3 regions of the Vreelandella piezotolerans genome follow, and region 3 is predicted to be linked to each of the others. Evidence: predicted binding sites of a transcription regulator. Region 3 holds the regulator's gene; each other region holds the start of a gene.

Region 1 (7,624 bases), 910 kb from region 3:
CGACGTGATCGATCCTGGCCTGTCAATGCATATCCACGAGCTGTTCGAGACTTACGGCCTGTCGCCTGACCAGCTTGCACTGGAAGTCACCGAAAGCGCCGTCATGCAAGATGTTGATGCTGCGACTGAAACGTTAATGGCGCTTAGCCAAATGGGGCTTACGATTGCCGTTGATGACTATGGCACCGGCTATTCATCTCTGGCGCAAATCAGACGGTTACCGGTCAATGAGCTCAAAATCGATAAATCGTTCGTTTTGAAGCTGGATACCCAGCAAGAAGATCTCACCATCGTCCGTTCGACCATCGAGATGGGCCACCATTTAGGGCTCAAGATCGTTGCGGAAGGGGTAGAGAACAGCGCCAGTGCCGAGATATTGAGCCACCTACGCTGCGACTATCTTCAGGGCTATTGGATTGCCAAACCCATGCCCGCGGAAGCCATCACCGACTGGCTAGACGAATTCAAGCCGTTGTCACTCTCGGCCGAAACGGCTCACTAATTAAAAAAGGGAACGTTATGCGCAAGACTGGCTCATCAAAACGGCGCGCCATTGTCACGGCGACCGCGCTCAGTACGCTGTTGGTCGCTACCGCCAGCATGGCGGGCAGCCGTATTCTAGGCACCGGTGCCGTCAGTGCCATTGAGGGAGCAGCCGGGGGCGGCCTCTCCCCCTGGGCCGTGCTGTCGAGCACCGCAAGCGACGATGAAATCGGCGTAACCGCTGCGGCAACACGCGCCTGGGTCGATGACTATCGACTCACTGTGACCAGCGCCAGCCTAAACCTCCATGATCGCATGGAATTCTCCATTGCTCGCCAATCGTTCGAGCTGTCGACGCTAGGTGGAGAACTGGAGCAGAACATTTACGGCGCAAAAGTACGCCTCTTCGGGGACGTGCTGTATCACCCGCTTGGCATATGGAGCGCTGGCGTCATGCATAAACGTCTGGTGGATGGCAGCGTGCCAACGGCCCTCGGAGCCGATGACGTGAACGGTACCGATACCTACTTGAGTGCCAGCAAACTGCTCTTCAATGCTTTCTTGGGGCGTAACGTGCTGATCAACGGTACGCTGCGCAACACCTCAGCCAACCAGGGCGGCCTGTTAGGATTTGGCGGGGATCAAGGCGGTCACGCATGGATGGCGGAAGGTAGTGTTGGGGTCTTCGTCACTCCCAACTGGATTGTAGGGACCGAATACCGCCAAAAACCCGACAACCTGAGCGTTGCCGAAGAGGAGGATTGGCAAAGTGTCTACAGTGCCTACTTCTTCAATAAACACGTCTCGGTGACCGGCGCGTGGTTGGATTTAGGCGATATCGCCGGGCTGCCGTCTCAGCGTGGCGGCTACCTTTCGCTGCAAGCAGCGTTCTAAATCGTTCACACCGACCCAACAGGCTTATACCCCCCCTACAACGCCTAATCAAAAAGATCACGAAAGGAGCCGCCATGGGATTTTTCAAGATGAGATCACTATGCGCGTTACGCTGCACGACCATGGCGAGCGTATTCGCTGGAGCGCTGCTCATCACAGGCTGCAGCGCACATCAGCCCCAGAACGCCACGCTCTATGAGCGCATGGGCGGACAGGCGACCATCGATGCAGTGGTCGAGAATCTGCTTTACCGCATTGCCGATGACGACGAGATCGTCAGCTACTTCGCCAATAGCAACATCGATCTGTTTGCAGCTTCGCTTGCGACGCAACTTTGCGATGTGGCCGATGGCCCCTGTCAGTATGATGGCCCACCCATGGACCGCGCCCACCAAACCATGGGCATCACCAACGCCCACTTCAATCGTGTGGTGGAATATCTCGACGCCGCCATGGCGGATGAAAACGTACCGCTAGCCGCCCGCAACGACATGCTGGGCCGTTTGGCCCCCATGTACGACGACGTCATGCGCTTGCAGTAATTTGCCAGCCGTCGCGCCCTGCGGTTTTGACTTGATAAAGCGCTTTGTCGGCCGCTTCATAGGCCGCCGCGAACGAAGTAGCGTCGGCCACAAAGCGGGCGCCCCCAATACTCAACGTCACGTCCTTATTGTCGGGATGCGCTGGATGGTGGCACTGGGCTTCTTCCAGTCCCAATTGCAGTGCTTCACAATGATGCACCAGCATTTGGTCGTTGGGGCATGGCAGTAGTGCCGCAAACTCATCACCCCCGAGCCGGTAAAGGCGCGCCTGTTCTCCCAATGCGCTCTTCAGTAGCCTTGCGAGCCTCCGTAACAGGCGGTCCCCCTCCGGGTGGCCCAGAGCATCGTTATACTGCTTGAAGAAATCGATATCGACCAGGATCAAGCCCATCGAACAGCCTGTATACGCCGCAACGTCTTGGTAGAGCGCGCTGCGATTGCCAATGCCGGTCAGAGGATCGCACATGGCCCTAGCCATCCAGGCAATTTTTTCCGAATTCGCCCGCTCGGTGCGTTTAAGCTGGCGTTGGTGCATGATCCAAAACAGCAGGCCCAGCGCAAAAATTAGCACGCTTGAGTACGTCAGTATCTGATGGTGCCGACGAGTGCTGGATGAAAAATCATTGATGACCACACCGCGTTGGTCTAGCTGATTCATCTCGATGCGAGTCAGACACTGAACCGGAATGAACAGGGCATGAGCGGCATCGAAGGGGTCGACCTGCTGAGTATCGAGGAGCTCGGCAAGTTCATCCATGAGTGCCAAGCTGGGTTCGGTGCAGGCATATTTTTGACGGTAAACGTCCACGTCGAACAGACCGTAGGCAAGTTCCAGCGAGTGACGAGCGCTATTGATTTCGAGAGGTGAGGCGGCGACCAACAGCTCCTCTTGAGCGCGCTGCACATAGCCTCGCGCACGGGTCGCCAACTGCTGGCCAGTGAGACTGCCGGTCTGGCTGAAATAGGCTTGGATTTCAGGGTAGACCCAGCGCGCTTCGTAAACGATCAGCACCATCAGGCCCACGAAACTCATCAGACTCAGCGACAGCCAGTTAAACAGCCGATGCCCCCCCCAGCGAACTGACAAGCCTTGCTGCTTATTTGGATCTGGAGAGGTCACCACTGTGCCTCGATGCTGCGAATCATCCAAATCCAGTCGTTGAAGTCGCGCAAGTTTTCGATATCTCGTCCAGAATACTCCCGCTCGACTAGCCGGATGGGCCCCCGCGAGCGCAGGCTTAGGGGCTCGCCATCTTCGATGGTCACCAAGTACCAACTCGGGTCGTCCCAGCCGCCAAGACTGACCTCGTAATCATCCCAGGCGGTAAAGTGCAATGTCGGCGGCACCTCGCCAAAATGCTCGATCAAAAAATCACGGAAAGAGATGCCGCGCATGTCGACATCACGGCCTTGGAAAGGATCGAAAACGGTAAAGGCGGTATCGGCACGATCACGCAAATCACCCAGTGCTACCTTTTGCGTGGACTCCCCATTGATCAAGCTCAGCGCTTGTGCTTGAACCGCGGGCGACACGCCAACCAGTAATAAGGTAACGAGCACCATGGCTGCTTTGGAGCACGCCCTACCGAAGCGCAGGGGCAGACGAGACGGAACAGCATTCATAGCAGGCAGCTTCCTAGTTTGGTTTAGTGCACGATAAGATCCATGCACTTTACCAGAGCAAGAAGGCCAATGCTCTTCAACGTCTATTAACACTTTCGGCTCAATCGATTCCCTTTGGGGGTCCGTGGCCAATGAGAATTAGTGAAGTAAAAAGCACAAAAAAGCCGACCCAAAAGGGCCGGCAACAGGAAGCTTACACCTTGGCGTAAGCCCCCTCCCCTGACGACTGATACCGTCGATTGACGAAAGCAGTATCACGCTGCGAGCTATCTGCACATGAGAGTCGTTGCAATCACGGTTTTTTGCGTTCGTCTTTGCGCAGGTGGTCACGAATCACGAAGCCTACCCACCCCACCATGAAAGCGATCACTAAGGCGACCGTGGCCAAGCCAAAAATAACAGCGTCGTCCCAGTACATGATGTTCCCCTCCCGCTGTGATGTATGGGGCCATCGTACTGCGTTCAGCCAAGAGGAAACTGACCTGGATCAAGCTTTCAAAATGACCGCCTCAAAGGCAGCCGTGCACTTGATGCAGGTCAGTTTTTAGGGGGGGCTTACAACACTTTGCGATCTTCCACTTTACTATGTTCGGTGCCCGGCGGCAGCGGGTGGCCCTTGGCAAGCTCGGCACGGGTTGCCTCACGCACGTCAAGAATGCTCACTTGGTAGCGCAGTGTGTGGCCAGCCAGGGGGTGATTGGTGTCCACGGTGACGTCATCACCGTCAATGGCCAGCACGGTCACGATTTGTGGCCCCGCTTCGCCTTCCGTTTGAAAACGGCTACCGGGCTCGATGTCCGCGCCACCAAACGAAGCGCGGCTCACCTTCTGCACCAACGCTTCGTTACGCAGTCCATACGCATCCGCCGCCGTCAGCGTGACGCTCACTTCATCGCCTGCTGTTTTACCGGCTAAATCACGCTCGAGGCCCGGCAGAATATTGTCATGACCGTGAAGGTACTCCAGCGGCTTTTGACGTGCACGGGAGTCATCCAGCACGCGGGTGCTACCATCGCTGAGCACATCGCTGAGTACGTAGTGCAAGGTCACTACCTGATGGGCGGTAATCGACATGGAAAACTCCTCTCCGGTAAGCTGTCGCCTTTGTCATGGCACGCTGACCATGAATCCTTGGCACAGTCTAACATCGTCGGGTTTTCCAGCGGGCCACGTCACCGATGTTTTCTTTCTGGAGAAGCCCCTTTCATGCCCACCCCGATACCCCAGCGCAGTTGGCTGGCGGCGCTTGGCATCTACTGCAAAGCGCCCGTGATCACCATGCTGTTTTTAGGCTTTTCGGCAGGCTTGCCCTTTTTATTGGTGTTCTCGACACTCTCGGCCTGGCTGCGCAGCGACGGCGTCGACGTTGCCGCCATCGGCTTTTTCGCCTGGATTGGCATGCTCTATTCGATCAAATTCTTCTGGGCCCCGGTGGTAGACCGGCTCGCACTACCGCTACTGACCCGCGCCTTTGGGCAACGCCGGGGATGGATGTTGCTCGCCCAAGGGATGATTGCTGCTGGCCTCATCGGGCTAGCGGGGCTAGAGCCGGTAGGCAATCTGGGTTGGGTGGCCGCCTTTGCACTGCTGGTGGCATTTGGCTCCGCTACGCAGGACATTGCCATCGATGCCTATCGTATCGAATCCGCCGATGACGATGTGCAGGCAGCCATGGCATCGACCTACATCATCGGTTATCGCGGCGGACTGTTAGCAGCGGGCGCCGGGGCGCTCTACGTGGCCTCGGCGGTTTCGTGGCACGCGGCGTATCTGACCATGGCGGCGCTGGTGGGCATTGGCGTGATGACCGTGTTGATTCGCCCCGAACCCAAGCGGGCCTCGTTAAACGTGCAGCTCATCCATGAACCCAAAGTACGCGCCTTCATTCGTGCCAGCCGGGGGCAGCCTAAAACACTGCGACGTTTGGGGGCCTGGGCCATTGGCGCTATCGTTTGCCCGTTTACCGATTTCTTTCGTCGCTTCGGCGTGAAAGCGATCGCTCTTTTAATCTTCATTGCCGTGTTTCGTATCAGCGACTTGGCCATGGCCTCCATGGCCAATCCGCTCTATATCGACCTGGGCTTTTCGCTGGCGACCATTGCTAACGTCACCAATGTGTTTGGGATCGCCATGAGTATCACAGGGGGGATTTTGGGGGGACTGCTAGTCGCCCGGTACGGTATTGGAGCGCTGTTGATAGTGGGTGCGGGGCTGGTGATGATCACCAACCTATTGTTTGCAGTGCTCGCGCTGGTCGGTAACCAGCTACCCATGCTGGTGGTGACGATCATCGGCGATAATCTGGCCAACGGATTGGCAAGTGCCGTGTTTATCGCGTTCTTGTCGAGCTTGACCTCGCGCGCCTATACCGCCACACAATACGCGTTGTTTTCATCGCTAATGACACTACCGGGGAAATTCCTGAGCGGCTTTGGCGGCATCGTGGTGAGCGCTCAAGGCTATCCAACGTTTTTCGTCATCGCGACGCTGCTTGGCTTGCCTGCCATCGTGCTGGCGATATGGATAAGCCGCGACAAGCAGCTGGTGGCCGCTCCGACGAGCGGCGCACGTGATTAGCCGCTCGTCCAACGAGACCAGCCGTCATCAGCAGTGAGTGGCCAGCCACTCCAGCGCCCCAGGCGTTGTGCGCCACTGGTCACGCATCAGCGTACGATACTGCCACGCTTCCGCCCGTGAACCCGGGTCCACTTGGCCATCGGCATGGGGCATGGAAGGCCTCGGATTCTCGGCGCAAATCATGTCCAGCGCGTGGCGATTATGGGCCTTGACGGCTTGAATGGCCAACTCCGCCGCGTCTTGCTGGCCTAAACGATAAAGCGCGAGCGTGCGTCCCATGAGCAGCCCCAGCAACAGTGAGCCATCGTCTTTCTGGGGCTCTTCGGTCAGCGCCAGCGCTTCTGCGTTACGGTCGTCGCGTAGCAATTGATCGAGCACCAGTTCTCTCAAACCCAAACTGTCCTCTTGATCGATGGTCAGCAGTTCTTCGGCCAGCTCTCGGGAGTGCTGGCGAGCGCCGCGCTCCATGCCTACCACCAGCGCCAAACCGGTGCGCAGCAAAATGGCGTTATCGGCATCGTCCCAGCATAGGCTGCCTTCGCCAGCCGCGCGCGCCTGTTCCAACCAGCGTGACAACCGCAGGGCCAGCGGCTCCAGCAACGACGGCGCCATCCACGGCAAGCTGCCGAAGCGGCTGGTCAGTGCCAACGTCAGGTCTTGCACCACCTGAGGGGCGTCTAGCCACTCCGGATGTGCGCACAACGCCGACATCCACTCCACGGCATTGCCCCAAGGATCGTCACGGAAGCCCAGGGCCACGTCCTCGTCTACCATGACCTGGAACTGCTCGTGCCAGGCAGCAAACAGCGTCTCTTCACGAGCCGAGGTGGTGTAAAGCAACCGTCCCGAGTCCGGATCCTGCTCGATCGAAAGCTTTGGCGCCACGGGCAGCGCGGCCAACAGCGCTTGGAGGGAGACCAGCGGCGTGGCCATGTCCTCTTCGGCACTCAAGAGCTGATCGGCCAGCGTGGCACCCGGGTTATCCGCCAAAGCGGCCAAGAAGTCGAGCTGGTCTTCCTCCAGATCACCCTGACGTACCAAGCGGCGATACCAAAAGTTGGCACGCTCTTTAGCCTCGGCCTCATGGCCTTCGTGGAGCAGCAGCATGGCTTCGATATACGCCAGCGTTGGAGAATCGGGCAGCGCCTGTTGGGCTTTCACGAATGCCGCCCGGGCGCTGTCTAGATCATCGTTATCCAAGTGCATCAAGCATAGCCGCTCCAGGGCGACGCCACGCAGGAAGAGCGGCCCACGCTCCATGACGTCGTCCAGTAAATCGGCGCGCTTGCGAGTAAAACCGCGCTCTTGGTAGATATCCAACAGAATCTCGAAAGCGGGCTCGGCTTGCTCAGGCAGGCGCGACCAGTCGCTGCCATCGAACAGCGACTCCAAAATCTGCATAGAGCGGCCCGTTTGACCACTCTCAGCGGCAATTAATCCCGCTTCCAGCAGGGCTTGCGCCGGTGCCTGCTGGCTCTCCAGCGCAGCTTTCAGCGTGGCGCCCT
Region 2 (7,624 bases), 1.6 Mb from region 3:
TCGCGAGCTGGTGGCGCTTTTCGATGCGCCGCGTTTTTTCGCGCTGGATAGCCCACTGCGCCACTATCTAACCTTTGTGGAGAGCGAGCTGGCCCGAGGATTTGACAACTCGGCGACCTCGTTTCAACAAGACCGTCTAGCCGCCACGCTGCTGGGCTCGCTAAAAGCGCGATTGGGTGCGTCGGGCGCAACGAACCAGCGCCGGATCAACCTCGATCAAATCGATCGTTTTATCCGTCGTCATTTGGCTGACGAGCTGCGCGTGGCAGATCTAGCCAAGCTTGCCTGCCTGAGCGAAGCGCATTTCTCCGAGCGTTTTCGCGCCCAAACGGGTCTATCGCCTTGGCAGTATGTTCGCAGGCAACGGCTACACGCGGCGCGCCAGCTCATTATGCAGAGCCGCCTGCCGTTGACCGATATTGCCATCCAAACGGGGTTTGCCAATCAAAGCGCCCTCTCCCACGCGTTTCGGCGCAGCTATGGCGCTTCACCACGCCAGTTACGGCAAGGCTTCGCGAATCCGGCGCTCGATACCGTCCACAGCTCAACGAACCACTCAACGGCTCTTCCACCCTCCGGTCCATCGGTAAGTCCGGGCATATTCTCTTCGCGCCGATAGGCATTCGGTTAAACGAACACGACGCCGTTGAACTGAGCCCTCGCCAGTGCCTGCCAACTCTACTAAAGTCGTAAACAGGTACTGCTTGCCGAGAAATTGACACGTTTTGCCATGAAAACGACATACACCTAACGGCGGCTAGCTCTAAATTCGATCGTCAGACTGGGCACCAGCCCTGCCATCACTTTTTTAACGGTAGCCAACCCAGCTATCGTTAAAGTTGCTCGTTTCAGACCTGTCTTACGGGGGCTCCAATGCTCAATGCTAAGAAAATGCGTGACTCTGCCACCTGGCAAACCGACCTCGATACGCTCATGCAGCGTGTCAGCGAACACTACATCGTCGACGAAGATGCTTACGTGGGCGAGCTGATCAAGCTACTCAACGCCGATCAGGACGATTTCGCGCGCATTGAAGCCAACACGGCAGCGCTGGTACGCGACGTTCGCAACATGGACACCGCTGTCGATACCATCGACGAGCTGTTGCAACAGTACAGCCTGGATACCCACGAAGGGCTCATGCTGATGTGTCTCGCCGAGGCGATGTTGCGCATTCCGGACAAAGCTACCGCCGATGCACTCATCGAAGATAAATTGGGGCCAGCCGATTGGCAGTCCCACGTCGGCAAGAGCGAGTCGTGGATGGTCAACGCCTCGACTTGGGGCCTGCTGATGACCGGCCGGGTATTGAAGCTGGATCATCCTAAAGAGGGCCAGCCCGCCCATTTCATCAATCGCATGGTGAACCGCATGGGTGAGCCGGTCATTCGTCGGGCAATGACCGAAGCTATGAAAATCATGGGTAAACAATTCGTATTGGGCCGCGACATTAATGAAGCGCTAAAGCGCTCTAAGCCGCTGTTCAATAAAGGTTACACCTACTCTTACGACATGCTGGGCGAAGCTGCCCGCACCCGCGCCGACGCCAAGCGCTATTTCGACGATTACGCCCGTGCCATCGAGCAAGTCGGTAAAGCGTGTAAGTCCCTGGGCGACAAGACGCCTGCCCCCTCGGTCTCCATCAAGCTTTCCGCTCTTCACCCGCGCTATGAATTCGGCCGCCGAGAGCAAGTGCTGGCCGAGTTGGTGGATACCGTCATCCAGCTGGTCACCAAAGCACGCGCGCTAGACGTGGCCGTTACCATTGATGCCGAAGAAGTCGATCGGCTGGAACTCTCACTGGAAGTGTTCCGTGCGATTTATCAAAGCGACGCCGTCAAAGGCTGGGGTCACTTTGGCCTAGTGGTACAGGCGTACTCGAAGCGCGCGCTACCGGTGCTGCACTACATCAACCGCTTGGCCGACGAACAGGGCGATGAAATTCCGCTGCGTTTGGTCAAAGGGGCGTACTGGGACAGCGAGATCAAAGAGTCGCAGCAGTTGGGTATCGATGGTTACCCGGTTTACACCCGCAAGGCGTGTACCGACGTAGCGTATTTGGCCTGTGCGCAGTTCTTGCTCTCTGACGACACCCGTGGCCGCATCTTCCCGCAGTTCGCGACGCATAACGCCCACACCGTCACCACCATTTTGGAACTCGCGAACCACGACAAGCGCCCGTTCGAATTCCAGCGTCTGCACGGTATGGGCGAAGCGCTTTATGATGCGGCCCTGGAGCGTGCGCCCAAAGGCACCTACTGTCGTATCTACGCGCCGGTCGGGGCTCATAAAGACCTGCTGCCTTACTTGGTTCGTCGCCTGCTGGAAAACGGCGCCAACTCATCGTTCGTTCACCAGATCGTCGATCCCGACGTGCCGGTAGAGTCGCTGTGCCAGCACCCCATTGACACCCTGCGTCAACAGAAAACGTTCTATAACAAGCGTATTCCGCTGCCGAAAGACATCTATGGACCCAAACGTCGCAACTCACGCGGGGTCAATCTCAATATCCGTAGCCACTACTACCCGCTGATGGAGAAGATGGGCGGGTTCATGGACAAGCAGTACCCCACCAAGCCGCTGCTAGCCTTCGATGTGGCCGATGACAGCGCCAACACGCATCGCGTAACGTCGCCATTCGATCGTCGCCAAACCGTCGGTAGCGTGCAGTGGACCAGTAAAGAGCAAGCGGCGAAAGCCCTCGATGCCGCCTGGGAAGCCTTTCCACGCTGGGACGCGACGCCCGTCGCCGAGCGCGCGGCGATTGTGCGTCGGCTGGGCGATCTGATGGAAGAGCACATGGCGGAGCTGATGACGCTCTGCTCCCGCGAGGGCGGCAAGCTGCTCACCGATGGCGTCGATGAAATCAAGGAAGCGGTCGATTTCTGCCGCTACTATGCCATGCGTGCCGAGGCGTCGTTTGGCGAGCCGATCGAACTGCCTGGCCCGACCGGTGAGTCCAACCGGTTGACCATGGGTGGTAAAGGCGTGTTTGCAGCCATCAGCCCCTGGAACTTCCCGGTGGCGATCTTCTGCGGACAAATCGTTGCCGCCGCCGTTGCAGGCAACACGGTGCTGGCAAAACCCGCCGAGCAAACCTCGATCGTTGCCCACCGCGTCATCGAGCTGTTGTACGAAGCCGGTATGCCCCGCGACGTGGTGCAGCTATTGCCGGGCGACGGCCCGACCGTGGGCAGCGTATTGACGTCTGACCCGCGCATTACCGGCGTGGTCTTCACCGGCGGCACCGACACGGCGCAAATCATCAACCGCGCATTGGCCGCCCGCGAAAATGCGCCGCTACCCACGCTGATCGCCGAAACCGGCGGTATGAACGCGATGATCGTCGACTCGACGGCCCTGCCGGAGCAGGTCGTCGTGGATGTGATTCAATCGGCGTTCCAGAGTGCCGGTCAGCGCTGCTCGGCCCTGCGAGTGCTCTACCTTCAGGAAGACGTCGCTGATCGCGTCATCGAAATTCTTAAGGGTGCGATGAGCGAACTGCGGATCGGCGACCCCCGCGACCTGGGCACCGATGTCGGCCCCGTCATCGATGAAGACGCGCGTAAAGGCTTAATGGCGCACATCGAAAAGCTCAAAGGCGAAAACCGCTTAGTCGCCGAAACGCCTATGGCCGCTGAACACACCCAGCACGGTACGTTCGTGCCGCCAGTGGCTTTTACCATCGATAGCATCGATGCCCTTACCCGCGAGCAGTTTGGCCCCATCCTACATATCGTGCGCTACAAAGCACGCGAGTTGGACAAGGTCATCAACGACATCAACGGCCGTGGATATGGCCTGACGTTTGGGGTACATAGCCGTAATGAATCCTTTGCCGCTGAAATAGCGCAGAAAATTCGAGTAGGCAATGTGTATATCAACCGTAATATCATCGGGGCTGTCGTGGGCGTTCAACCGTTCGGTGGACAGGGGCTATCCGGCACTGGCCCGAAAGCGGGCGGACCGCACTATTTGCAGCGCTTCGTGACCGAAAAAACGATTACTAACAACACCGCCGCCCTAGGTGGCAACGCGTCACTTCTGGCGCTAGGGGATGAGTAACGGCTCGTCCATACAACTAACCTGAACTCCTGAAAAGGAACCGTCTCATGGTTGACAATAATAGAGCAACTGCCTTGACGCGGGGGGCCTTCACGGGCCTCCCGCCGGGCACGGGGAACACGAGATACGCACGTACCCATCAACTCTCTCATGCTTCGACGAGCGAATGCGCGACGCTTGGCAGTAGAAGAGCGACTCAGGATTAACAACAACAAGGCTGCTGATGGCCGCCATGGCCTGGCCAACGCAGCCCCTGTCGACGCTCGCCGTGTACAAAAGGGTCAGCACCCGCAGTCGCTTTTGTACTTATCGTAGCGTCGTCCTCACAAATTGGAGAAGTTTCATGGCTACAGGTGTCTGGATTAGCTTATTTGGTTACTTTGCGCTGATGATCGCCATTGGCGTGTACGCAATGCGCAAATCCACGTCTTCTTCTGAAGACTATATGTTGGGGGGGCGAACTCTTAGCCCACAGGTCGCCGCACTTTCCGCGGGCGCTTCGGACATGAGCGGCTGGCTGCTGTTGGGGTTGCCCGGCGCCATGTTCGTATCGGGCCTCGGTTCCGCCTGGATCGGGATCGGCCTGCTGGTCGGGGCGTTCTTTAACTGGCTGCTGGTGGCGCCGCGCCTGCGTGAGCAGACCATTCACTACGGTAACGCCATCACCATCCCGGCCTTTTTGGCCAATCGCTTCCCGACCCGGGCGCTGTCACTGCGCACGGTATCGGCCATCGTCATCGTGATTTTCTTCGCCGTTTACACGGCGTCGGGCCTCGTCGCTGGCGGCAAGCTGTTCGAAAGCGCATTCACGGGGGTTTATAACTTCGGTGACATGAGCAATTACGCCATGGGCGTGGTCATCACCCTGGGCGTGGTATTGATCTATACCGTCGTGGGCGGCTTTTTGGCGGTGAGCATGACCGACTTCGTGCAGGGCTGCATCATGATGTTGGCGCTGATCATCATGCCAGCCGTAGTACTGTTCGGCGAAGGCGGCGGCGGTTTCTCCCAGGCCTCCGAAACGCTGAATAGCGTTGACCCCACCCTGCTCTCTTGGACGACCGGCTTGACCTTTATCGGCTGGCTGTCAGCGGTTACTTGGGGCCTTGGCTATTTTGGTCAGCCGCATATCATCGTGCGCTTCATGGCCATCCGCTCACAAAAGGATGTGCCCATTGCGCGCAACATTGGCATGGGATGGATGCTGGTATCGCTCATTGGAGCCGTTTCTCTGGGCTTGGCAGGTCGTGCGTTTGCCGTTCGTAATGGGCTGGACGTACAAGACCCAGAAACCATCTTCATTATTCTAGCCAACCTGCTGTTCCATCCGTTGATCACCGGCTTCCTGTATGCGGCGCTGCTGGCGGCCATCATGAGCACCATCTCTAGTCAGCTGCTCGTCTCCTCTTCCTCGCTGACCGAGGATTTCTATCGTCTCTTCCTGCACAAAAATGCCACTGAGCAGCAGTGTGTGGCAGTGGGGCGGGTCTGCGTCGTGCTGGTCGGTATTGTGGCAGCCTTTATTGCCTCTGACGAAAACTCCCAAGTGCTGGGTCTGGTCAGTAACGCCTGGGCGGGCTTTGGTGCAGCCTTTGGCCCGCTGATCATCTTGTCACTGATGTGGCCACGTACTAACGGTGCGGGCGCGGTAGCCGGTATGATCGTCGGCGCAGTCACCGTCATGGTATGGATTGCACTGGGCTGGAACGGCTCCTTCATGGGTGGTCCCGGCGTGTATGAAATCATTCCAGGCTTCATCGCCTCGTTCATCGCCATTCTGGTCGTCAGCAGCGTGACGGCAGACGCCGGTGAGTACAAGCATATCGACCGTCAAGAAGTGTAACCCAAGATAGGATGCAATAAGCTCAGCGGGGCAACCCGCTGAGCTTTTTTGTGCGCGGTACTTTGTGTCGAAAGTTTCGAGCCACAAGAGCACCGCGATTGCTCCAGGTCAAGAACGCCTTCGCCCTGACTCGATACACTGTCCGCATGATTGCTAAGCAACTCACTTCCCTAAAATGAACGGTCAGGAGCGACGCCATGCGCCTTTTATCACTTCCCACCTTACTCGCCACTGGGTTTGCCGCTGCCACCTTGGCCATCAGCAGCCAAGCCATTGCCTACGGTGCCGGCGACTTTTTCACCCGTGTAGGGGTCGCTAAAGTAGCCCCCAAGAGCGACAACGGCTCGCTGGCAGGCGGTGCCTTCGCAGTGGATGTTCAGGATAAAACCGACTTCGCGTTCACCTTGGGCTACCGCTTCCACGATAAGCTGGGCGTCGAGCTGCTGGCCGCACTCCCCTTTGAGCACGACATCCAACTCAACGGCGAGAACCTCGCCTCTACCAAGCACCTGCCGCCGACCTTAACCTTGCAGTACTATCCGTTGGGCGGAAGCGACGCTCGCGTACAACCCTACGTTGGCGCAGGCATCAATTACACACGCTTCTCCGATGAGCAGCTAGCGATTGGCGAACTCGATCTCGACGACTCCTGGGGCGCTGCCGCCCAAGTTGGTGTCGACCTGCTGATCGACGAACATTGGGCATTGAATGCTGCCGCCTGGTACTTGGACATCGATACCGATGCCACCGTCAATGGTGCCGCTGCAGGCACCGTTGCCATTGACCCCATGGTCGTCATGGCAGGATTGAGCTATCGTTTCTGAAGCGACGCAGTCTCCACAAAAAAATGCCCAGGGCGAGCGCCTTGGGCATTTTCGTTGATGAGACACGCTCTTAATTCTCGGTGACGATTTGGTCGACACGCTCCACTGCTTTGACGACGAGCACTTGGTCACTGGCCCTGAGCTTCTCCTGCATCATGTAAGCCGCCACCGCCGGGGCAACGTCGCACTTGGCAGGCATGGCGGCTTTGGCATCGATTAACGCGTTCAGTCGCGCAATGAACACATAACGCACCCATTGAGGCAACGACATGGTATCGATACAGAAAGGCTGCTGGCTGGCAAACGCCGACGCCTCGGGCGTAGGGGTGCGCCATAAATTCGCGGCCTTCATGGCGGCTTCAAGCTCGAGAAGCGCGGTTTGAAGCTGTTGATGGACGCTCATAAACACCTTGGGGTTGAACAATGTTGACATCCATTATCCCAACTCTGTGGGTAAGTTGCCACTCGTACGCCTCTATCGAAGTCGTTATTCACAGATTCACAGAAAACCTGCAAGAGGCTGTGGATAAACTATGGAAAGGTGTCGCCACCGCTACTCTCACGCGGCTTACACAACGTTGTTCAATTTTTAACCACCTAGATAATAAAGCGCGGATTAATCAGCGGTTGCGGCTGACAGTGGCAAACCAGCAAGGTAGAGTGCAGGCTTGAAAAGCGGAAGGATGTCATGCAGCCAATTCACACCCTTGATGAGTTTTTTACGCGCAGCGGTGCGGAGGTATCGCTTTACCATATGGGGCGCCGGGTCACGGCGTGTCCACGAGACGTATTGCGCGCTTTCGAGAACGCCGAGCACGCATGGCCCGAGCCTTGGCAGGGTCAGGCACGGCTCGCCATCGTCTTCCGTTTGGGAGCCATGGAAGAGCCTGCC
Region 3 (7,624 bases):
GACTATGCCATTGAAATTGACCCACGCGAAGCGGATGTCTTTACCCTGCGACATCTCCAATCGCTAGGATTTAACCGCCTAAGCCTTGGCGTTCAAGATCTCGATCCGCAGGTTCAAGCGGCGATCAATCGCGTGCAGCCCCGGGTGCTCACCGAAACGCTCATGGACGAAGCGCATCGGCTCGGCTTTCGCTCGCTCAACCTCGATTTAATCTATGGCCTTCCCTTTCAAACCGAACGGCGTTTTGCCGAAACGCTTCGTCAGGTCATCGAGCTGGGACCAGCACGATTATCGGTCTTCAACTACGCCCACATGCCGACCCGCTTTGCACCCCAGCGACGTATCCAGTTGGCCGACCTGCCCAGCGCCGATGAAAAGCTGGCCATGCTGCACACCACTATCGAGATGCTCACCCAGGCGGGCTATGTGCATATTGGCATGGACCACTTTGCACGCCCCGACGACAGCTTGGCCCAGGCGCAGCGCAACGGCACGCTGCAGCGTAATTTTCAAGGCTACTCTAGCCACGCCGAGTGCGATTTGATTGGTTTGGGCGTATCCGCCATTTCTCGGGTCGACGATATTTACGCCCAAAACCCTACTCAACTCGCCCACTATGAAGCCGCTTTGGATGAAGGTAGGCTGGCAACGATAAAAGGACTACGCTTAAATAAGGATGACCTAATAAGAAGAGACGTCATCGAGCGGTTCATGTGCGATATGGTCATCGATCTCGACGCGATCGGTCAGCGTTGGCATATCGATGCGGCAGACTACTTTGCCACTGCCTTCGAGCGACTGGCGATCGCCGAACGGGATGGCCTCGTACAGCGTGAGGGCCTTCGGCTGAGCGCCACGCCGATCGGGCGATTGCTCATTCGGCATTTGGCCATGGCCTTCGACACTCACTTACAACGTCAGGATGGTCAGCGCTACTCGAAGATCGTGTGAGCGCCTTGAGCCGCCTGCCCCCTGTGCCTATGATGGCGAAAGAAGAAGGGAGACTCCTATGCCATATCCTGCCAGCCAACGACGTTCACTGCTGCAAGAGGCGCGCTGCCAGACGTGTAGTCTAAGCTCGCTGTGCTTACCGCTCGCCTTGGAGCTCGAGGATATGAGCCAGTTCGATGCGATCATTCGCCGCCGCTCGCCGTTGAAGAAAGGCGAACCCCTGTTCCGCCAAGGGGACGCTTTCACCAGTGTCTATGCGGTGCGCTCGGGTAGCTTGAAGCAGGTCACCAGCGAAGGCAACGGCCATGACCAGCTCACCAATTTCTTTCTACCCAGCGAACTAGTGGGTTTGGACGGCATCGACGAAGAGCACTACCCCGGCACGGTGATGGCTCTGGAAACGACGACGGTGTGCGAAATTCCGTTCGACCGCCTGGACTCGCTCTCCGAGGAGCTGCCCGAGCTGCGCGGCCAGCTCTATCGCAGCATGAGTAAAGAGCTGCGCGACGATCGGCGAATGATGCGTCTACTGTCGCGTAAGACCGCGGATCAGCGGCTGGCGAGCTTTTTGATTACGCTCTCTGATCGCTTCCGGCGGCGGGGCTACTCGCCATACAGCTTCCGCCTATCCATGTCCCGGGCCGATATGGGTAACTACCTGGGCCTAGCGGTCGAAACGGTCAGCCGCATTCTTAGCCGCTTTCAGCAGCAGGAGGTCGTGGCCGTCTCAGGGCGCGAGGTCAATATTTTGGACATGCAGCGCCTCATTACCCTGGCAGAAGAGGAGGCGCCAACGATCACACGTTGAAGGCTTGGATGCGTCCTTCCATCAAGGCCGCCTGCTTGGCTTCGAGACCGGCAAAGTCGAATAGCTCGCGATCGGCAAGCTGCGAGGGTGCCACGTTGGTGACTGCTTTGAACATGCTCTCCAAGCGCCCAGGATGCTTCTTGTCCCACTCCGCCAACATCTCTTTGACGATTTGTCGCTGCATGTTCGGCTGCGACCCACACAAATTACAGGGAATGATGGGAAACGCCATCTGCCGCGAAAACTCAGCAATATCCGCCTCTTTACAGTAGGCCAGCGGGCGGATCACGATGTTTTTACCGTCATCCGAGAGCAGTTTCGGCGGCATGGCTTTTAGCGTACCGCCGAAGAACATGTTCAGAAACAGCGTTTCTAGAATGTCTTCGCGATGGTGGCCGAGGGCAATCTTGTTCGCGCCGATCTCTTCGGCAAACCCATACAGCGAGCCGCGGCGCAAGCGCGAGCAGAGCGCGCAGGTGGTTTTACCCTCCGGGGTTTTCTCCTTTACCACCGAGTAGGTGTCACGCTCGAGAATGTGATACTCCACCCCCAGCTTATCCAAATACTGGGGCAAGACGTGCTCTGGGAAACCAGGCTGTTTTTGGTCCATGTTGACCGCCACCAGCGAAAAATCGACCGGCGCGTTGCGTTGCAAGTTGCGCAAAATCTCCAGCATCGTGTAGCTATCTTTGCCGCCGGAGAGGCACACCATGACCCGATCGCCATCCTCGATCATGTTGTAATCGATGATCGCGTTTCCCACTTCGCGCCGCAGGCGTTTTTGCAACTTGTTGAATTCACGCTTCTGCTTGGCATCCTGCAGCTCGTGCTGCGTGGCGGTAGGCTCGTCAGACGCGCTGTCTGACAAAGTAGGGTCAAAGTAGTCAGGTGATAACATGGTCGTCGCACTGCCGGTGGGTAAAGGAGCAGTGTGTATTCTAACAACACTCCGAAGCTCTACCCAATACAAACCCTAGGCGGTCAGGGCGATCTCGCGCTGCAAACGTAGATACAGAAGTGCACTCGCGGTGGCTTCGCTGGTCACGCTAGGCCAGATCAGCCGTGGCAGCCGCCAACGGGTCAGTGCCTCGCCAAGCGATTCGAGGGTATCGACCTGCGGATGCAAACGCCGTAGCTGTCGCCCGTGCAACTTGGCAACGTCGACCTGGGCGTTGGGTAAACCGAACCCCAATACGCGTTTGAATAGCCCGTTGAGCGGCTCGATCGTGCGCTCTAACTGCCAACCGACGAGCGGCCGATTCCCGATGAATTCGGCCAGCTCTGTCAGGCATTCGATATCTGGGGAGCGCGGGGTATCCGTCGCGTGTAACTGCTGATGGCGGCGCAAGGTGGCAGACACCGGCACGGGAGATTCTGACAGTGTGGCCCACCAGATACGGCTTGTGTGCACACGCCGCGGACTGAGCACGACGGCCGCCACGCTAACGACATTGGGCTGACCGTCACTCACCTGGCAGGCCATCGCGACCGACTCCTCGCCCATGTACGGCTGAAATAGCCACGCGTAGGGCGAATCGGCCCATCGGCGTCGATCGCTTTCCCGCTGCAGCAGCGTTCTTAACGAGCCGCTCAGCAGCGTCATGTGTCGATCTAACAAGCGCATTCCGCTCACGAATACTCCAAATGATAGCGGTGGGAAAGGCGCTGCTTGAAGTCCTTCACAATGTGGAGGGCTTCTCGCAGCAGGTCTCGCTCCAGCGAAGAGAGCTCTTGCACTACGACCCGGTTAGTGCGCTTGGCGTGGGCGTTATCCAGCTCCTGAAGCTGCTGACGCAGGCGCAGCTCGGTGAACAGTGCCAGCGCCTCACCCACATCGTCGGCAAAGCGTCGATCCAGACGCCCGTCGGTGGCCAGATCATCCAAACGATCCAGCGTCGAAGTGACCGTTATCCGCCGCTCGAGGGCCATGGTGCGCACGCCGTGCACGATGGGGAAAATCCCGCCTTTTTTGATATCGATACCGTGCTGCGGCTTCTTCAGTGAGCCAAATAGGGTCAGCGGCGTCGAGAAGCGCAGTGCCGCACGGGCAAAGTACGAGAGCAGCAGCTCATCGTGGGAGCAGTGCTCGAACAGCGCGTGGCGGACTTGGTCGAGCAGCGTCGGATTGCCCGCCACGCCATGAGAGTCGAGCAGAATGGCCAGTTTCATCAAACTGTCACCATCGCGGGCACTGACCCATTTGGCGATACGCTGCTGCCACTGGGAGACCGTGCCCACCCACTCAGGGTTGGACACCATGATATTCCCCGGACAGGGCGGGTAACCCAGCGTTATCAACGTTTGGGTCAAGGTCGCCATGTCGTCAGCGACCGTGGGCCACTGGCAGTCGTCAGCGAGGATCAAACCGTTATCCTGGTCGGTTTTTAGGATTTGCTCGCCGCGCCCCTCACTGCCCATCACCATCAGGCAACTTTGGCGGTGATACTGCTCGGGCACCGTAAAACCCCAGGCTTTACTCATGATGCGGCCATTGAGCGCTGCCAGTAACTCCATGGCAAAGCGCAGCTTCACGCCCTGCGCCATTAGCGCGTTGACCAACTCTGGGGTACGTTGGCTGGCAGCCGCCAAAGCTTCCAGGCCATTGGCTTGCTCGACCTGTAAACTCACCACGTAGCTACGGCTGGAGAAAAAGCTCAGCACGTCCATCAATTCCACGACGCCTCGGGCGTGCTCATCCTCCATTACCACTACGCGAGCGACCTTATGCCGAGTCATCATAATCAGTGCTTCGAACAGGTATTGATCGGGCGCGACGGTGACCAGTGATTGGTTGGCCAGCGACGCCACAGGCGAGTGCTGGGTACTCTCCCCCAATACCAACCCATTGAGCAGGTCGGTTTTAGTGACCATGCCCAGCGCCTCTTGCGTATTCACCAGCAGGCTATCGGCATGGCTATCGTTCAGTTGGCGAACGGCGTCGTGAATGGTGCTCGATGCATCGATGAGTACCGGCTCGCGCATACATTCGCGCACTTTGGCCAGCATGAAACCCGCCATCGTGACGCCACCATCAGCGCGTTTTTCCGTTAGCAGGCGCGCTTTGTGTGACAGCGACTGCTTGAAAAACTGTTCAAACGGTGGGTAGTGACGGCAGAGCTGGGTAAACAGTGCTTTGGGCATCACATAGCACAAGCACTCCTGCTCGGCTTGGAAGCGGTAACGGCTCTTGCCATTGAGAATACTGATCGCTCCGAACAGATCACCGGCGGTGTAGTGACCAATTCGCGCGCTAGCGGCAGGCAGCGTGGGGTCCAACTCAGCGACCTCCCCCTTATGAATCAGAAACACCGACTCGCCTGCCTGCCCCATCTCGAGGATGACTTCATCGCGATCGAAGAAGGCAAGATCCATCCCACGACGAACATGATCACGCCCGGCGTCATCGATCAGCGTAAACGGCAGCTGGGAGAGATCCACGTCTACCATGGGCGACCTCGCTTAAGGGCAGTGATTGAGACATACCACCCACGGGGTGGCGAACGTTAGACATATCGACTCATTATACTTTTAGCTATAGCGCTTACGTCTTAACGACCTTTGTTTAGCGACGAAAGTAGTGACTTTCCCGAACGTTTTAAATTCGGCTAAACACCTTTGGTTAAGGTAGCAAACATTGTTTTTAAGCGAGCCATAGACCATTGTCCTATCGCGACATGAATGGCGTTAAAATAACGCTTAAAATTCATCAAAAATAATGCTTTATGTCTTCACGCCCGGCTCTTACCCCGCCATTTAAACACCCTGATACCAAAGTCTGGGATTTATTTTTGGTGATTATTGCCCAGTATTACCCATGAGTCATACAGGGTAATCGCATGCCGCTTGTCTTATGCACTTCAAGCCGCTAACGATAACTTGCCGACCACCCCTTAACGACATAAACGGCTTAACAATAAGAAGGTGACGTGTTTGGCAGCACTGTTTTACCGCTCACTCAACAGCGCGGTTTTCCATGCGGGGTTGCCCTGATGAACCACACGCTATCTTGAGTTCACTTTCCAACCCTAAAAATCACAACTGGAGAGCAACACAATGGCAGACGATAAATCCAATGCTGCTGAATACTGGAAGGCCAACGTCCGGCTGATCTTCGGATGCCTCGTAGTCTGGGCATTTGTCTCCTACGGCTGCGCCATCCTCTTTCGCCCACTGCTCGCGGGCATTCCCGTCGGCGGTACGGATCTGGGCTTCTGGTTTGCTCAGCAAGGCTCCATTCTCACCTTCATCGTGCTGATCTTCTTCTACGCCTGGAGAATGAACGCGCTCGATAAAAAATACGGCCTGGGGGAGTAAGCCAGCATGAGCCAGTTTGCAATCAACTTACTGTTCGTTGGCGCCTCGTTTGCGCTCTATATCGGCATTGCGATATGGGCGCGAGCAGGCTCCACCAAAGACTTCTACGTTGCCGGCGGCGGCGTACACCCGATCACCAATGGTATGGCCACGGCGGCCGACTGGATGTCGGCGGCGTCGTTCATCTCCATGGCGGGCCTGCTCGCGTCGGGCGGCTACGCCAACTCCACGTTCTTGATGGGCTGGACCGGTGGCTACGTCATTCTGGCGATGTTGCTGGCCCCTTACCTGCGTAAGTTCGGCAAGTTCACCGTGCCAGACTTCATTGGTGACCGCTTCTACAGCAACACAGCGCGTTTGGTCGCGATCATCTGCTTGATCGTGGCTTCCGTCACCTACGTTATCGGTCAGATGACTGGTGCGGGCGTCGCGTTTTCCCGCTTCCTGGAAGTGAGTAACACCTGGGGCATCTGGATTGCCGCTGCCATCGTCTTCATGTATGCCGTATTCGGCGGTATGAAAGGCATCACGTATACCCAGGTAGCGCAGTACATCGTACTGATCATTGCCTATACCATTCCGGCGGTGTTCATCGCCATGCAGCTCACCGGCAACCCGATTCCGATGTTCGGCATGTTCAGCACCCACACCGAGTCCGGTATCCCGCTGCTGCAAAAGCTGGATGACGTCGTGAATGCACTCGGCTTCCGTGACTACACCGCCGACGTGGACAACAAGCTCAACATGGTGCTGTTCACCCTGTCGCTGATGGTCGGTACCGCCGGTCTGCCCCACGTGATCATTCGCTTCTTCACCGTACCGAAGGTCGCCGATGCACGCTGGTCGGCAGGCTGGGCACTGGTGTTCATCGCCCTGCTCTACCTGACAGCCCCCGCGGTTGGCTCCATGGCACGCCTGAACCTGATGACGACCGTTTATCCGGAAATGGCTGGCCAAACGGAAAACTACGAAGAAGCTGCACGTAACCCGATCCTCTACGAAGATCGTCCGGAATGGTTCCGCACCTGGGAAGAGACCGGCCTGATCACCCACAACGATCTGAACGACGATGGCCGTATCCAGTTCTACAACGGTGCTGCTGACTATTCAGACCGCGGCTGGGAAGGCAACGAACTGGAGGTCAACAACGACATCCTAGTACTGGCCAACCCTGAAATTGCCAACCTGCCCGGCTGGGTAGTGGGCTTGATCGCGGCAGGTGGTATCGCAGCGGCACTCTCCACGGCAGCGGGTCTGCTCTTGGCGATCTCGTCAGCGATCAGTCACGATTTGATCAAAACCATGATCAACCCGAAAATCTCTGAAAAAGGCGAAATGCTGGCAGCCCGTATCTCCATGGGCGGCGCGATCTTACTGGCGACCTACTTAGGGCTCAATCCGCCTGGGTTTGCCGCACAAACGGTAGCACTTGCCTTCGGTATTGCCGGTGCCTCGCTGTTCCCTGCGCTGATGATGGGTATCTTCTCTAAGCGCATGAACAACAAAGGCGCGGTTGCCGGTATGCTGGCGGGTCTCATCTGCACCCTGCTC

Evidence for each region. Region 3 encodes FNR, which switches genes on or off when oxygen is low (the NO sensors DNR and NnrR bind a similar motif). Its sites were predicted from a motif close to TTGATNTANATCAA; they were not measured.
Region 1: ccoM (cytochrome c oxidase subunit CcoM) is a predicted target of FNR. The motif match lies at 4,020-4,033, and genes of this name have one in related genera.
Region 2: GYM47_RS06730 (OmpW/AlkL family protein) is a predicted target of FNR. The motif match lies at 6,007-6,020, and genes of this name have one in related genera.

What each region holds. Positions count from the first base shown of each region.
Region 1 is NZ_CP048602.1:2,159,671-2,167,294, forward strand. It holds gene GYM47_RS09930 (putative bifunctional diguanylate cyclase/phosphodiesterase) at 1-502, shown strand, start outside; gene GYM47_RS09935 (DUF3034 family protein) at 520-1,377, shown strand; gene GYM47_RS09940 (group I truncated hemoglobin) at 1,452-1,919, shown strand; gene GYM47_RS09945 (GGDEF domain-containing protein) at 1,903-3,006, opposite strand; gene GYM47_RS18365 (hypothetical protein) at 3,036-3,542, opposite strand; gene ccoM (cytochrome c oxidase subunit CcoM) at 3,835-3,960, opposite strand; gene GYM47_RS09955 (FKBP-type peptidyl-prolyl cis-trans isomerase) at 4,098-4,616, opposite strand; gene GYM47_RS09960 (AmpG family muropeptide MFS transporter) at 4,749-6,119, shown strand; gene GYM47_RS09965 (SEC-C domain-containing protein) at 6,147-7,624, opposite strand, start outside.
Region 2 is NZ_CP048602.1:1,459,831-1,467,454, reverse strand. It holds gene GYM47_RS06745 (AraC family transcriptional regulator) at 1-619, shown strand, start outside; gene putA (bifunctional proline dehydrogenase/L-glutamate gamma-semialdehyde dehydrogenase PutA) at 874-4,065, shown strand; gene putP (sodium/proline symporter PutP) at 4,409-5,908, shown strand; gene GYM47_RS06730 (OmpW/AlkL family protein) at 6,106-6,732, shown strand; gene GYM47_RS06725 (YqcC family protein) at 6,803-7,135, opposite strand; gene GYM47_RS06720 (DUF3549 family protein) at 7,421-7,624, shown strand, end outside.
Region 3 is NZ_CP048602.1:3,072,840-3,080,463, forward strand. It holds gene hemN (oxygen-independent coproporphyrinogen III oxidase) at 1-951, shown strand, start outside; gene fnr (fumarate/nitrate reduction transcriptional regulator Fnr) at 1,010-1,759, shown strand; gene ttcA (tRNA 2-thiocytidine(32) synthetase TtcA) at 1,749-2,657, opposite strand; gene GYM47_RS14120 (3'-5' exonuclease family protein) at 2,733-3,383, opposite strand; gene GYM47_RS14125 (putative nucleotidyltransferase substrate binding domain-containing protein) at 3,389-5,206, opposite strand; gene GYM47_RS14130 (DUF4212 domain-containing protein) at 5,813-6,073, shown strand; gene GYM47_RS14135 (sodium:solute symporter family protein) at 6,080-7,624, shown strand, end outside.